Regions from separate parts of the Nonomuraea sp. NPDC003709 genome, predicted to be linked through region 3. Evidence: riboswitches for the same ligand, from Rfam matches in the RefSeq annotation. Region 3 holds a riboswitch; each other region holds the start of a gene.
What was found. Region 3 has a riboswitch for thiamine pyrophosphate ahead of tenA (thiaminase II). Riboswitches for the same ligand answer to the same signal wherever they lie in the genome.

Region 1 (3,265 bases), on a different contig from region 3:
GCTGGGCCCTGGTGACCGCCGTGGCCAGCATCACGGCGGCGCAGCCCAGCTCCATCGCCAGCGCGGCGTCGCTGGCCGTGCCGATGCCCGCGTCGAGCACCACCGGCACGGAAACGGCCTCCACGATCAGCTCGATGCTGTGCGGGTTGCGGATGCCGAGGCCCGAGCCGATCGGCCCGCCCAGCGGCATGACGGCCGAGCAGCCCGCCTGCTCCAGCCGCCGGGCCAGCGCCGGGTCGTCCCCGATGTACGGCAGCACCACGAACCCGTCGGCCACCAGTCGCTCGGCCGCGTCGAACGTCTCGATCGGGTCGGGCAGCAGGGTCCGCTCGTCGGAGATGACCTCGACCTTGATCCAGTTCGTGCCGAGGGCCTCCCTGGCCAGCCGCGCCGTCAGCACGGCCTCGCCGGCCGTGAAGCAGCCCGCGGTGTTGGGGAGCACCTTGATGTCCCGCTTGCGCAGCACGTCCAGGACCGAGCCGCGGGCGTTCGGGTCGAGCCGCCGGATCGCCACCGTGGTCAGCTCGGTGCCGGACGCGGCCAGCGCCTGGTCGAGCACGTCCAGCGAGGGCGCGCCGCCGGTGCCCATGATGAGCCGGGAGGAGAAGCTCTCCCCGGCGATGATCAGATCATCCACCTTGCACCGCCGTCAGAACCTCCACCCGGTCACGGTCGCTGAGCGCCGTCGTCTCCCACGAGCTCCGCGTGACCACCTCGTCGTTGACGGCCACGGCCACTCCGGTGGTGGCCGTGGTCAATGTGCGTACGGCCTGCGCCACGGTCGTGCCGTCGGCCACCTCGTGCGAGGCCCCGTTGATCATCACAATCATGAAATATCCCGAAATCTCCCGGGCGAGCACATTGCCGCGAGCTCGCCCTCCTCGCCCAGCAGGATGTCCGCAGTGAGCGGCGCCAGGAGCACGCCGCCGCGGTGATGGCCGGTGGCCAGCGCCAGCCCCGGGGTGCCGCTCGGGCCGATGAGCGGCAGGTTGTCCGGCGTGCCCGGCCGCAGCCCGGCCACCACGTCGGAGACCTCCAGCTCGGTGATGCCCGGCACCAGCTCCCTGGCGTCGCGCAGCAGCTCGTAGAGCCCGCCCGCGGTCACCCTGGTGTCGAAGCCCATCTCCTCCTGCGTGGCCCCGACCACCAGCTCGCCGTCACCCCGGGGGACGAGGTAGACCGGCGTGCCGTGCACGGTGCCGCGGACGCACCGGGTGAGCAGCGGCTGCGGCGAACGCAACCGCATGATCTGCCCCTTGACCGGCCGGACCGGCACCTCGGCCAGCCCGGCGCTCCACGCCCCGGCCGCCAGGATCACCCGCTCCGCCCGCAGCTCGGCTCGCCGGTCGTCGCCGCCGGGCGGCTCCAGGCGTACCCCTGTGACCCGGCCGCCGTCGCGCAGCAGCTCGCCGACGCGCGCCCGTACGAGCTGGACTCCCCGCCGGTCGAGCGCGGCGAGCAGCGCCGCCGTCACGCGGCGCGGGTCCACCCAGGAATCGCCGACGGCCAGCAGCCCGCCCCGCACCGAGGGAGCCAGCATGGGCTCCAGGCGGCGGCACTCGCGGCCGGTCAGCCGCCGGACGGGGAGCTCCAGATTCTCCAGGTACGCGGCCAGCTCGTCCAGCGCGGCCAGGTCGTCCGCCCCGAACGCCACGTCGAGAGTTCCCTCGGAGCGCAGGTCCAGGGCCTCGGGGCCGGCCAGCCCCGCGTCGGCGGCCAGCTCGGCGGCGAAGGCGGGCCAGCGACGCAGCGACGCCACGCCGAGCCGCAGCAGCGGCACCTCCGTGTAGGTGACCTCGCTGACCGGCGCCAGCATCCCCGCCGCCGCGTGTGAGGCCCCCGAGGCGGGGGCCGGGTCCACCAGGGTGACGGGCCGCCCTTCGCGGGCAAGCCGCCAGGCCAGCGAGAGGCCGACGACCCCGCCGCCCACGATCACATCCATTCGCGCTCCCTTCGCCGGCATGATCCGGATCAGGTGTCTTGCGGTCGAAGGCCCGATGGCAGCCTTCCTCTCAGCCCGGTCACGGCCGGACTCCCGCGCGTCTTACGCCCCCAGCCTACGGCCTCGCTGCGACGCCCGGACACCGGCCCACGTTAGGGTCATGAACGTGAACGAAGTCGTGGTGGTGGGAGCGGGCCTGGCCGGAGTGCGCACCGTGGAGGCGCTGCGCGCACGCGGGTTCGGCGGGCGGATCACGCTGGTCGGCGAGGAGCGGCATCGCCCCTACGACCGTCCACCCCTGTCCAAGGCCGTGCTGTTCGGCGACGCCGACACCAGCTACGTCGACACCGACCTGGCCTCGCTCGACGTGGTGTTCCAGCCGGGGGTCAGCGCCAAGGCGCTGCGCGAGGGGGTCGTGGAGACCACCGAGGGCGAGCTCGGCTACGACGGGCTGGTCATCGCCACCGGCGCCGAGCCGATCAGGCTGCCCGGCGACGGCCCGCAACACGTGCTGCGCACGCTCGACGACGCCCACGAGCTCAGGGCCATGCTCGTCCCCGGCGCCCGCGTCTCGATCATCGGCGCCGGCTGGATCGGCGCGGAGGTGGCCACCGCCGCCCGCCGCGCCGGGTGCGCGGTGACCGTGATCGAGGCCGGCCCGGCGCCGCTCGCGACGGCCGTCGGCGCCGAGATCGGGGCCCGCACCGAGCGCTGGTACGACGGCATCGACCTGCGGCTCGACACCATGGTCGACTCCGTGGACGAGGGCGGCGTGCGGCTGGTGGGCGGCGAGTTCGTGGACGCCCACGTGGTGGTCACGGGCATCGGCGTGCGCCCCGCCGTCGAATGGCTCACCGGCGCCGACATCGACCTCCACAACGGCGTCGTCGTGGACGAGCACCTGCGCGCCTCCCTCCCGAACACGGTCGCCGTCGGCGACTGCGCCGCCTGGTGGTCGCGCCGCTGGCAGACCAGGCTCAGGGTCGAGCACTGGGACACCGCGCTCAACGCCCCCGAGGTGGCCGCCGCGAGCTTGCTGGGCGAGGACGTCCCGTACGATCCCGTTCCGTACTTCTGGTCGGAGCAGTTCGGGCACATGGTGCAATACGCCGGTCATCATTTGGCAGGCGAGCGCCTGATCTACCGGGGCGAGCCGGAGGGCAAGTGGTCGGCCGTCTGGCTCACGGCCGACGACGCCCTCGCCGCGGTGCTCGCCGTGGACCGGCCGCGAGACCTCGTACAGGGGCGCAGAATCATCGACGCGGGACACCGTCTCGACGCGGAACGCCTGGTAGATCCAGAAGTCCCTCTACGGGATTGTGT
Region 2 (3,265 bases), on a different contig from region 3:
GACGCGCTCAAGCGCATCGTGGGCGGCAACCGCACCCAGATCAAGGGGCTGCTGCGCGACCAGAAGATCATCGCCGGCATCGGGAACGCGTACTCGGACGAGGTGCTGCACGCGGCCAGGATGTCCCCCTTCAAGATCGCGGCCACGCTGACGGACGCGCAGATCGCCGACCTGCACGAGGCCATCATCGCCACCCTGGGGGAGGCGGTGGAGCGGGCGCACGGGCTGGCGGCCAAGGACCTCAAGGCGGAGAAGAAGTCGGGACTGCGGGTCCACAACCGGGCCGGGCAGCCGTGCGACGTCTGCGGCGACACGATCCGCGAGGTGTCCTTCGCGGACTCCTCGCTGCAGTACTGCCCCACCTGCCAGACCGGCGGCAAGCCCCTCGCCGACCGCCGGCTGTCCCGCCTTCTCAAGTGAGCTCGACGGAAGAAGGCACTGTGGAACCGCTCGACGACTACGACGTGCGCCAGTGGGACACGCGCGAGGACTGCGAGGTGCGCCAGATCCTCGACCGCATCGCCGACAAGTGGTCGCTGCTCGTGATCGCCCTGCTCGACTGCCAGAGCCTGCGCTTCACCCAGCTCCGCCGCGAGATCGACGGCGTCAGCCAGCGCATGCTCAGCGTGACCCTGCGCCAGCTGGAGCGCGACGGCCTGGTCAGCCGCACGGTCCACCCCGTCGTGCCGCCCAGGGTGGACTACGCGCTCACGCCGCTCGGCCGTACGCTGCACGAGACCATCAAGTCGCTGGTCACCTGGACGGAGACGCACCAGGAGGAGATCGCCGCGGCGCGTGCGGCCTACGACGCCAGGCGCGAGATGATGGAGTCATGACCGTTCCTGAGATCGAGGCCAGTGCCGTTCCGGCAGACGCTTACCTGCTCGACGTCCGTGAGCAGGACGAATGGGTCGCGGGGCACGCCCCGGAGGCCGTGCACATCCCCATGACCCAGATACAGGGGCGGGTCGACGAGGTGCCCGGCGACCGCACGGTCTACGTCGTCTGCCGGGTGGGCGGCCGGTCCCTTCAGGTCGCGGCCTGGCTCAACCAGCTCGGGCGCGACGCCGTCAACGTCGGCGGTGGCATGCAGTCGTGGGAGTTCGCGAGCCGCCCGATGGTCAGCGAGACCGGGCAGCAGCCGTTCGTGGCGTAAAAAGGCCCCACTGTGGCGGTTTCGCCGTCGCTGAGGCATGATGAGGGCGCCAACTGCAGATTGTCGCGGGAGCTCGGGGTGCGCCGGGCTGAGAGGGCAGCCATAGATCCGCTGCCGACCGCCTGAACCTGTCCGGGTAATGCCGGCGTAGGGAGTGTGCGATGACGCATGTCGTCGACGAAGTTCCGCTGACTCTTGAAGGCAGGCCGCCGAAGACCCTGGGCGTGCTCGATCAGGGCGCGCTCTGGGCGAACCTCGGAGTCAGCCTCCTGGGCTTCTCCAGCGCGCTGCTCCTGCTCAAACCCCTGCCCGACGCTCCGCTCAGCCTCACCGCCGCTCTCCTGGCGACTGTGGTCGGCAGCCTGATCGGCACCGCCATGATGGGCCTGTCCGCCGTTCCGGGCACCCAGACGGGGCAGCCCGCGATGGTGCTGCTGCGGGGCCTGTTCGGGGCGCGGATCTCGTACGTCCCCACGGTGCTGAACATCGTCCAGATGCTCGGCTGGGCCGCGTTCGAGCTGTGGGTGATCGCCAAGGCGGCCAGCGCGATCTTCGGCGCCGTCCCGTACCAGGTGTGGGTGATCGCGGCGGGGGCGCTGACCACCGCGCTCACGATCTGGCCGCTCGGGTCCGTCAGGCTGCTGCGGCGGTACGTCACCATCGGCGTGATCGTGTCGATGGTGTGGTTCGCCTGGTTCTTCCTCACCAGGGCGCCCGCGCACACCGGCGGGTCCTGGACGGCGTTCGCCCCGGCCGTGGACTACGTGATCGCGCTGTCGGTGTCGTGGGTGCCGATGGCGGCCGACTTCGCCCGGCACTCCAGGTCGAGCAGGGCCGCGTTCACCGGCGTGGTCGGCGGCTACACGCTGGCTCAGGTGGCCTGCCTCGGCCTGGGCGTGTTCGCGGTGGCCCTGGCGGGGGCGGACAAGGTGGCGGCCGACGGGACCTCGGTGTTCGGGCCGTTCGTGGCGGTGCCGCTGGGCGCGCTGTTCTTCGCGATCCTGGTGCTGCGGGAGACCGACCAGTCGTTCGCCAACGTCTACTCCACCACGGTCTCGCTGCAGAACCTGATGCCGCGGGTGGACCGGCGCGTCTTCTCCGTCGCCATCGGCGTGCTGAGCGTCGCGATCGCCCTGGTCGTGGACGTCAACTCGTACGGGGCGTTCCTGGGGGTGATCGGGGCGGTGTTCGTGCCGATGTTCGCGGTGCTGGCCGTGGACTACTTCGTGCTCGGCGGCTCGCGGAGCTGGAACACCGCGGAGAACGCGCCCTCGCGCTGGTCGAGGCTGGTGCCGTGGGCCCTCGGCTTCGTGGCGTACTGGCTGACGACCTCCACGCCCACGCTCAAGCCATGGGACGGCTTCTGGCAGCAGGTCCGCGACGCCATCGGCTTCACCCGGCAGCCGTGGATGAACGGGGCGCTCGGCGCGGCCGTCGTCGCCGTGCTGGTCACCCTGCTGATCAGCTGGTCGACGCGCGCCTTTCGACGTTGAGCAGGTGCTGCTTGGCGGCCGCGCCGCCCGCGTAGTCGCCGAGCGCGCCGTCCTCACGCACCACCCGGTGGCACGGCACGATCACGCACACGGGGTTGGAGGCCAGCGCGTTGCCGATCGCCCGCAGCGCGCGCGGCCTGCCGATGCTCGCGCCGATCTCCTCCAGCGTCGTGGTGGTGCCGTACCGGACCGCCATCGTCTTCTGCAGCACCGTGCGGGCGAAGGACGTCGCCAGCGCCAGGTCGACGGGCGTGGTGAACGCGCGCAGACGGCCGGAGAAGTAGGCGTCCAGCTCCCTGCGCACCGGGTCGAGCCGGCGCGGATCCGGCCCGATGAACCTGCCCACGTGTCTCGTGAGCAGCTCGTACACGGCGTTTTCCGGCTCGAAGCTGCACGCCGCGATGCCCTTGCCGGTGACCGCGAGCATCAGCCTGCCGACGGCCCCGTCATAGGGGCCGAAGGCGATGTCAGGAGGCGCATCACCTCGATAGGTGCTGGAGGTCACGCGCAACAGGGCATCGAGATCGTTGCTCGACATGCCGCCAGCCTCCCGCCGCCGAGAATCACCGTGACCGCAGCGTATCGGACGGATCGCCCGACGCACTCACCACGCCAC
Region 3 (3,265 bases):
TCTGCCTCTACCAGGACCGGTACGCCGAGGCCGAGGACATGTTCAAGCGGGCCCGCGTCATCTTCCACGAGCTGGGTGACACGCGGAGCGAAGCCATCTCGATCTGCGGGCTGGCGGCGGTCAGCCAGTTCTCCAACCGGCATCTCAAGGCGCTCGCGTCCTTCCGGCAGGCGCTGGCCATGTTCCTGGCCATCGGCGACCGCAGCGGCGAGGCGTACGCGCGGCAGGCGATCGGGCGCGTCTACCTGTCGCTGCGGGACCTGCAGCAGGCGTCCCGGTGGCTGGGGGACGCGCTGCGGCTGGCCGAGGAGCTCGGCGACGCCCACCGCGAGGGCTGCGTGTCGATGCAGCTCGGCCGCATGTACGACCTGTTCGCCCAGTCGGACCGGGCCATGCGCTACCAGGGGCATGCGCTGGGCATCTTCGAGGCGCTCGGCGACCGCCACTGCGGCGCGTACGCGATGCGGAACCTGGGCGGGCTCCAGGTGGCCAGGGGCGACCGTTCGGACGGCTCCGACCAGTTGGAGCGCTCTCTGGTGATCTTCCAGCAACTGGGGGATCGCAGCGGGGAGGCGGACACGTACCAGACGCTCGGCGAGCTGTACCGTTCGTCCGGCCGCACCGCGCTGGCCACCCATTACCTCCATCAGGCCCGCGAGCTGCGCAGGGAGCTCAGCGAGTCGTTCGCGTGAGCTGCGGCCGGAGCCATTGTCCCGTGGGCCAGGTCTCCAGGCGCCAGGCGCTGTCCCAGAACATCCACTCGTACTCGGTGGCCCGGCAGAACGCCTCGTCCATCGCCCGGCGCGTCTCGGGGTCGGCGCTCTCCGCCAGCCGGTCGGTGATGGCCTTGGCCTGCTCCACCGAGGCGGCGAAGGCGGGGTCGGAGTAGGTGCCGATCCAGGTCCGGTACGGGTGGTCGGCCGCGCCCGCCGTACGTTCGAGCAGTGCCGCGCCGACGTCCTGGTAGACCCAGAAGCACGGCAGCACGGCGGCGGCGAGCACGGGCAACGGGGCGGCCAGGGCCGTGGCCTGGAGGTAGGAGGAGTAGGCCAGGCAGGTCGGCGAGGTGGCGACGGCCGCCGTCTCGCCGGCCGTCAGCCCGAACTCCTCCAGGTAGCCGGTGTGCAGGGCCCGCTCGACGACCAGCGCCGTGTGCGCGCTCTGCGCGAAGAACGCGGCGTCGGCCGGGGAGCCGGCGCGGGCCGAGGCGGTCGCGAGGACCTTGGCGTAGGCCACCAGGTAGCGCCCGTCCTGGACCAGGTAGAACGCGAATCGCTCGCGGTCGAGGGTGCCGTCGCCGAGCGCGGCGTTGAACGGGTGGTCGTGGATCGCCTCGAGCAGCGTGGCCGTGCGCGCCCAGATTTTCTCACAGAAGGTCACCGATGACGTCCCTTCGCTAGTGCGAACTAGATCAGGTTCGACGGGTGTGATCTCAGCCCGGCAGCCCGGGCACCCCGCGTCACGGCCAACGCTAGCAGAGAAGCTCCGGCCCGGTCGTGTCAGGCGGGGATCAGCTCGTGCAGCGTGCCCGGGGTGTAGACCCGTGCCCCCGCCGGGAGGCCGGCCGGCGGCTCCAGCCCGATGTAGGTGGTGGGCCCGGCCGGCGTGCTCTTCGCGCGCAGCAGGTCGGCCAGGTAGCGGACGCGCAGGAAGTCGCGTTCGACGATGGAGCGCACCAGCAGGGAGGCGCTGACGCGGTTGCCCTCCACCTGGTTGAAGCCGGGGTGGCCCTTCAGGTAGAGGTGCAGCCACTTCACCAGCCAGCCGCCGTCGGCGCCGCGCAGGAAGACGAGCGGCAGGGCGATCCGGCCGGAGCCGCGCAGGTCCGACTTCATGCGCACGGTACGCGGCTCGAACGGCCTGCCTTCCTGCGCGGCGTCCCTGGTCATGTAGCCGAAGAACGCCTCGGCGGCCTCGTCGAACGCTTCCCCGGCGTAGATGTTCACCTGCGGGATGATGATCGGCTGGGCCGCGGCGGCGAGCCGGATGTCGATGAACTCGGACGCGCCTTCGGGTGCCTCGGTGAGGTCGCCGGAGTACTGGGCGAAGTCGTTGGTGTAGTTCGTCCAGGAAATGTGCGTCGGGTCGTCGTAGGAGGCGTCGAGCATGAGCGCGGAAAGGTCGTAGTCGGTGCGCTGCCGGGCCTCGCGCCAGTGGACGAAGAACCTGAGCAGTTCGCCGTCCACCGCCGACACCGAGCCCCGGGGCAGCATGCCCAGCCCGGGCACGACGGCCTTGCCGGACAGCGGCAGGGCGACGTCGAGCACGTCGGGATCGACGATCAGCTCGCCGGGGTCGGGGAGGCGGCGGGCGATCTCCTCGTCCAGGATGGCCAGCGCCCGCGCCAGGGCCTCCTCCTCCAGCGGCGAGCGGGAGTCGGGGGCCGCCCACGCCCTGCCGTTCCGGTTGACGAAGACGCGGCCCGCGACGGGGGCGAGCCGGTTCTGCAGATGCTCCCGCAGCGACAGCAGGACGCGGCCGGAGGCGCCCGAGGCGGCCCCTTCCGCGGCGTCCAGCACGGCCGACGTGGACAGGCCGGTCCGCAGCAGGTGGTCGAGGCGGCGCAGCAGCGCGCCCGGGGCCTGCTCCAGCAGCTTCACCGCCTCGGCGGTGCGGCCCGCCGACAGGGCGGCCTCGACCCGGCCGTCCAGGCTTGGGGCCGGGCGCGTGCCCCTGGCCGTGTCGAAGACGGCCAGGGCGCGCGGGAACTGCGGGTACTCGTGGGGGTGCAGCCGTTCGCCGAGCCGCTTCCACTCCTCCCGGTGGCGCGGCACGTCGCCGAGCCTGGCCGGGGAGGCGACCGCGTCCAGGGCTCCCAGCAGGGCGCGGCGCTCGGCCCGGCGGAACGAGCGGAACCTGGTGGGCTCGGCCAGCGTGACATCGCCGCCGGAGCAGCCGCAGGCGAGCCGGAGCACGTCGGTCACGGTGTCGACCAGCAGCGGCCGGCCCTCGGTCAGCCGGACCTCGTTGACGATCGCGCGGTTCTCGCGCACGGGGATGCGCTCGGGCTCGTCGGCGCAGAACCCGGCCAGCAGGCGCAGCGCGGCCAGGTCCTCGGCGGCCAGGGGCACCTCGGAGCCCGCCAGCGAGAAGTAGAGCTCCCGCGCCTCCGACTCCAGGCTCCCGCCCAGCTCCAGCACGGTCACCCGGTCCCCGGCCAGCGGGATCAGCTCGGCGTGCGCGGCCAGCAGGTCGGCGTAGGTGTGCTGGTAACGGCCGTAGCCGGGCAGGGAGAGCAGGTTGAGCGCCGAGGTCTCGACGCGGG

Region 1: it holds a riboswitch for thiamine pyrophosphate, as region 3 does, so the genes downstream of both, thiO (glycine oxidase ThiO) here and tenA (thiaminase II) in region 3, are expected to answer to the same signal.
Region 2: it holds a riboswitch for thiamine pyrophosphate, as region 3 does, so the genes downstream of both, ABZX61_RS43370 (cytosine permease) here and tenA (thiaminase II) in region 3, are expected to answer to the same signal.

Annotation. Positions count from the first base shown of each region.
Region 1 is NZ_JBEXMW010000002.1:127,800-131,064, forward strand. It holds gene ABZX61_RS05060 (thiazole synthase) at 1-637, opposite strand, end outside; gene thiS (sulfur carrier protein ThiS) at 630-830, opposite strand; gene thiO (glycine oxidase ThiO) at 827-1,942, opposite strand; TPP riboswitch at 1,932-2,049, opposite strand; gene ABZX61_RS05075 (FAD-dependent oxidoreductase) at 2,103-3,265, shown strand, end outside.
Region 2 is NZ_JBEXMW010000018.1:233,887-237,151, reverse strand. It holds gene ABZX61_RS43385 (DNA-formamidopyrimidine glycosylase family protein) at 1-420, shown strand, start outside; gene ABZX61_RS43380 (helix-turn-helix domain-containing protein) at 441-836, shown strand; gene ABZX61_RS43375 (rhodanese-like domain-containing protein) at 833-1,156, shown strand; TPP riboswitch at 1,212-1,327, shown strand; gene ABZX61_RS43370 (cytosine permease) at 1,318-2,649, shown strand; gene ABZX61_RS43365 (methylated-DNA--[protein]-cysteine S-methyltransferase) at 2,618-3,187, opposite strand.
Region 3 is NZ_JBEXMW010000049.1:48,158-51,422, reverse strand. It holds gene ABZX61_RS63005 (BTAD domain-containing putative transcriptional regulator) at 1-692, shown strand, start outside; gene tenA (thiaminase II) at 673-1,380, opposite strand; TPP riboswitch at 1,372-1,467, opposite strand; gene ABZX61_RS62995 (hypothetical protein) at 1,500-3,265, opposite strand, start outside.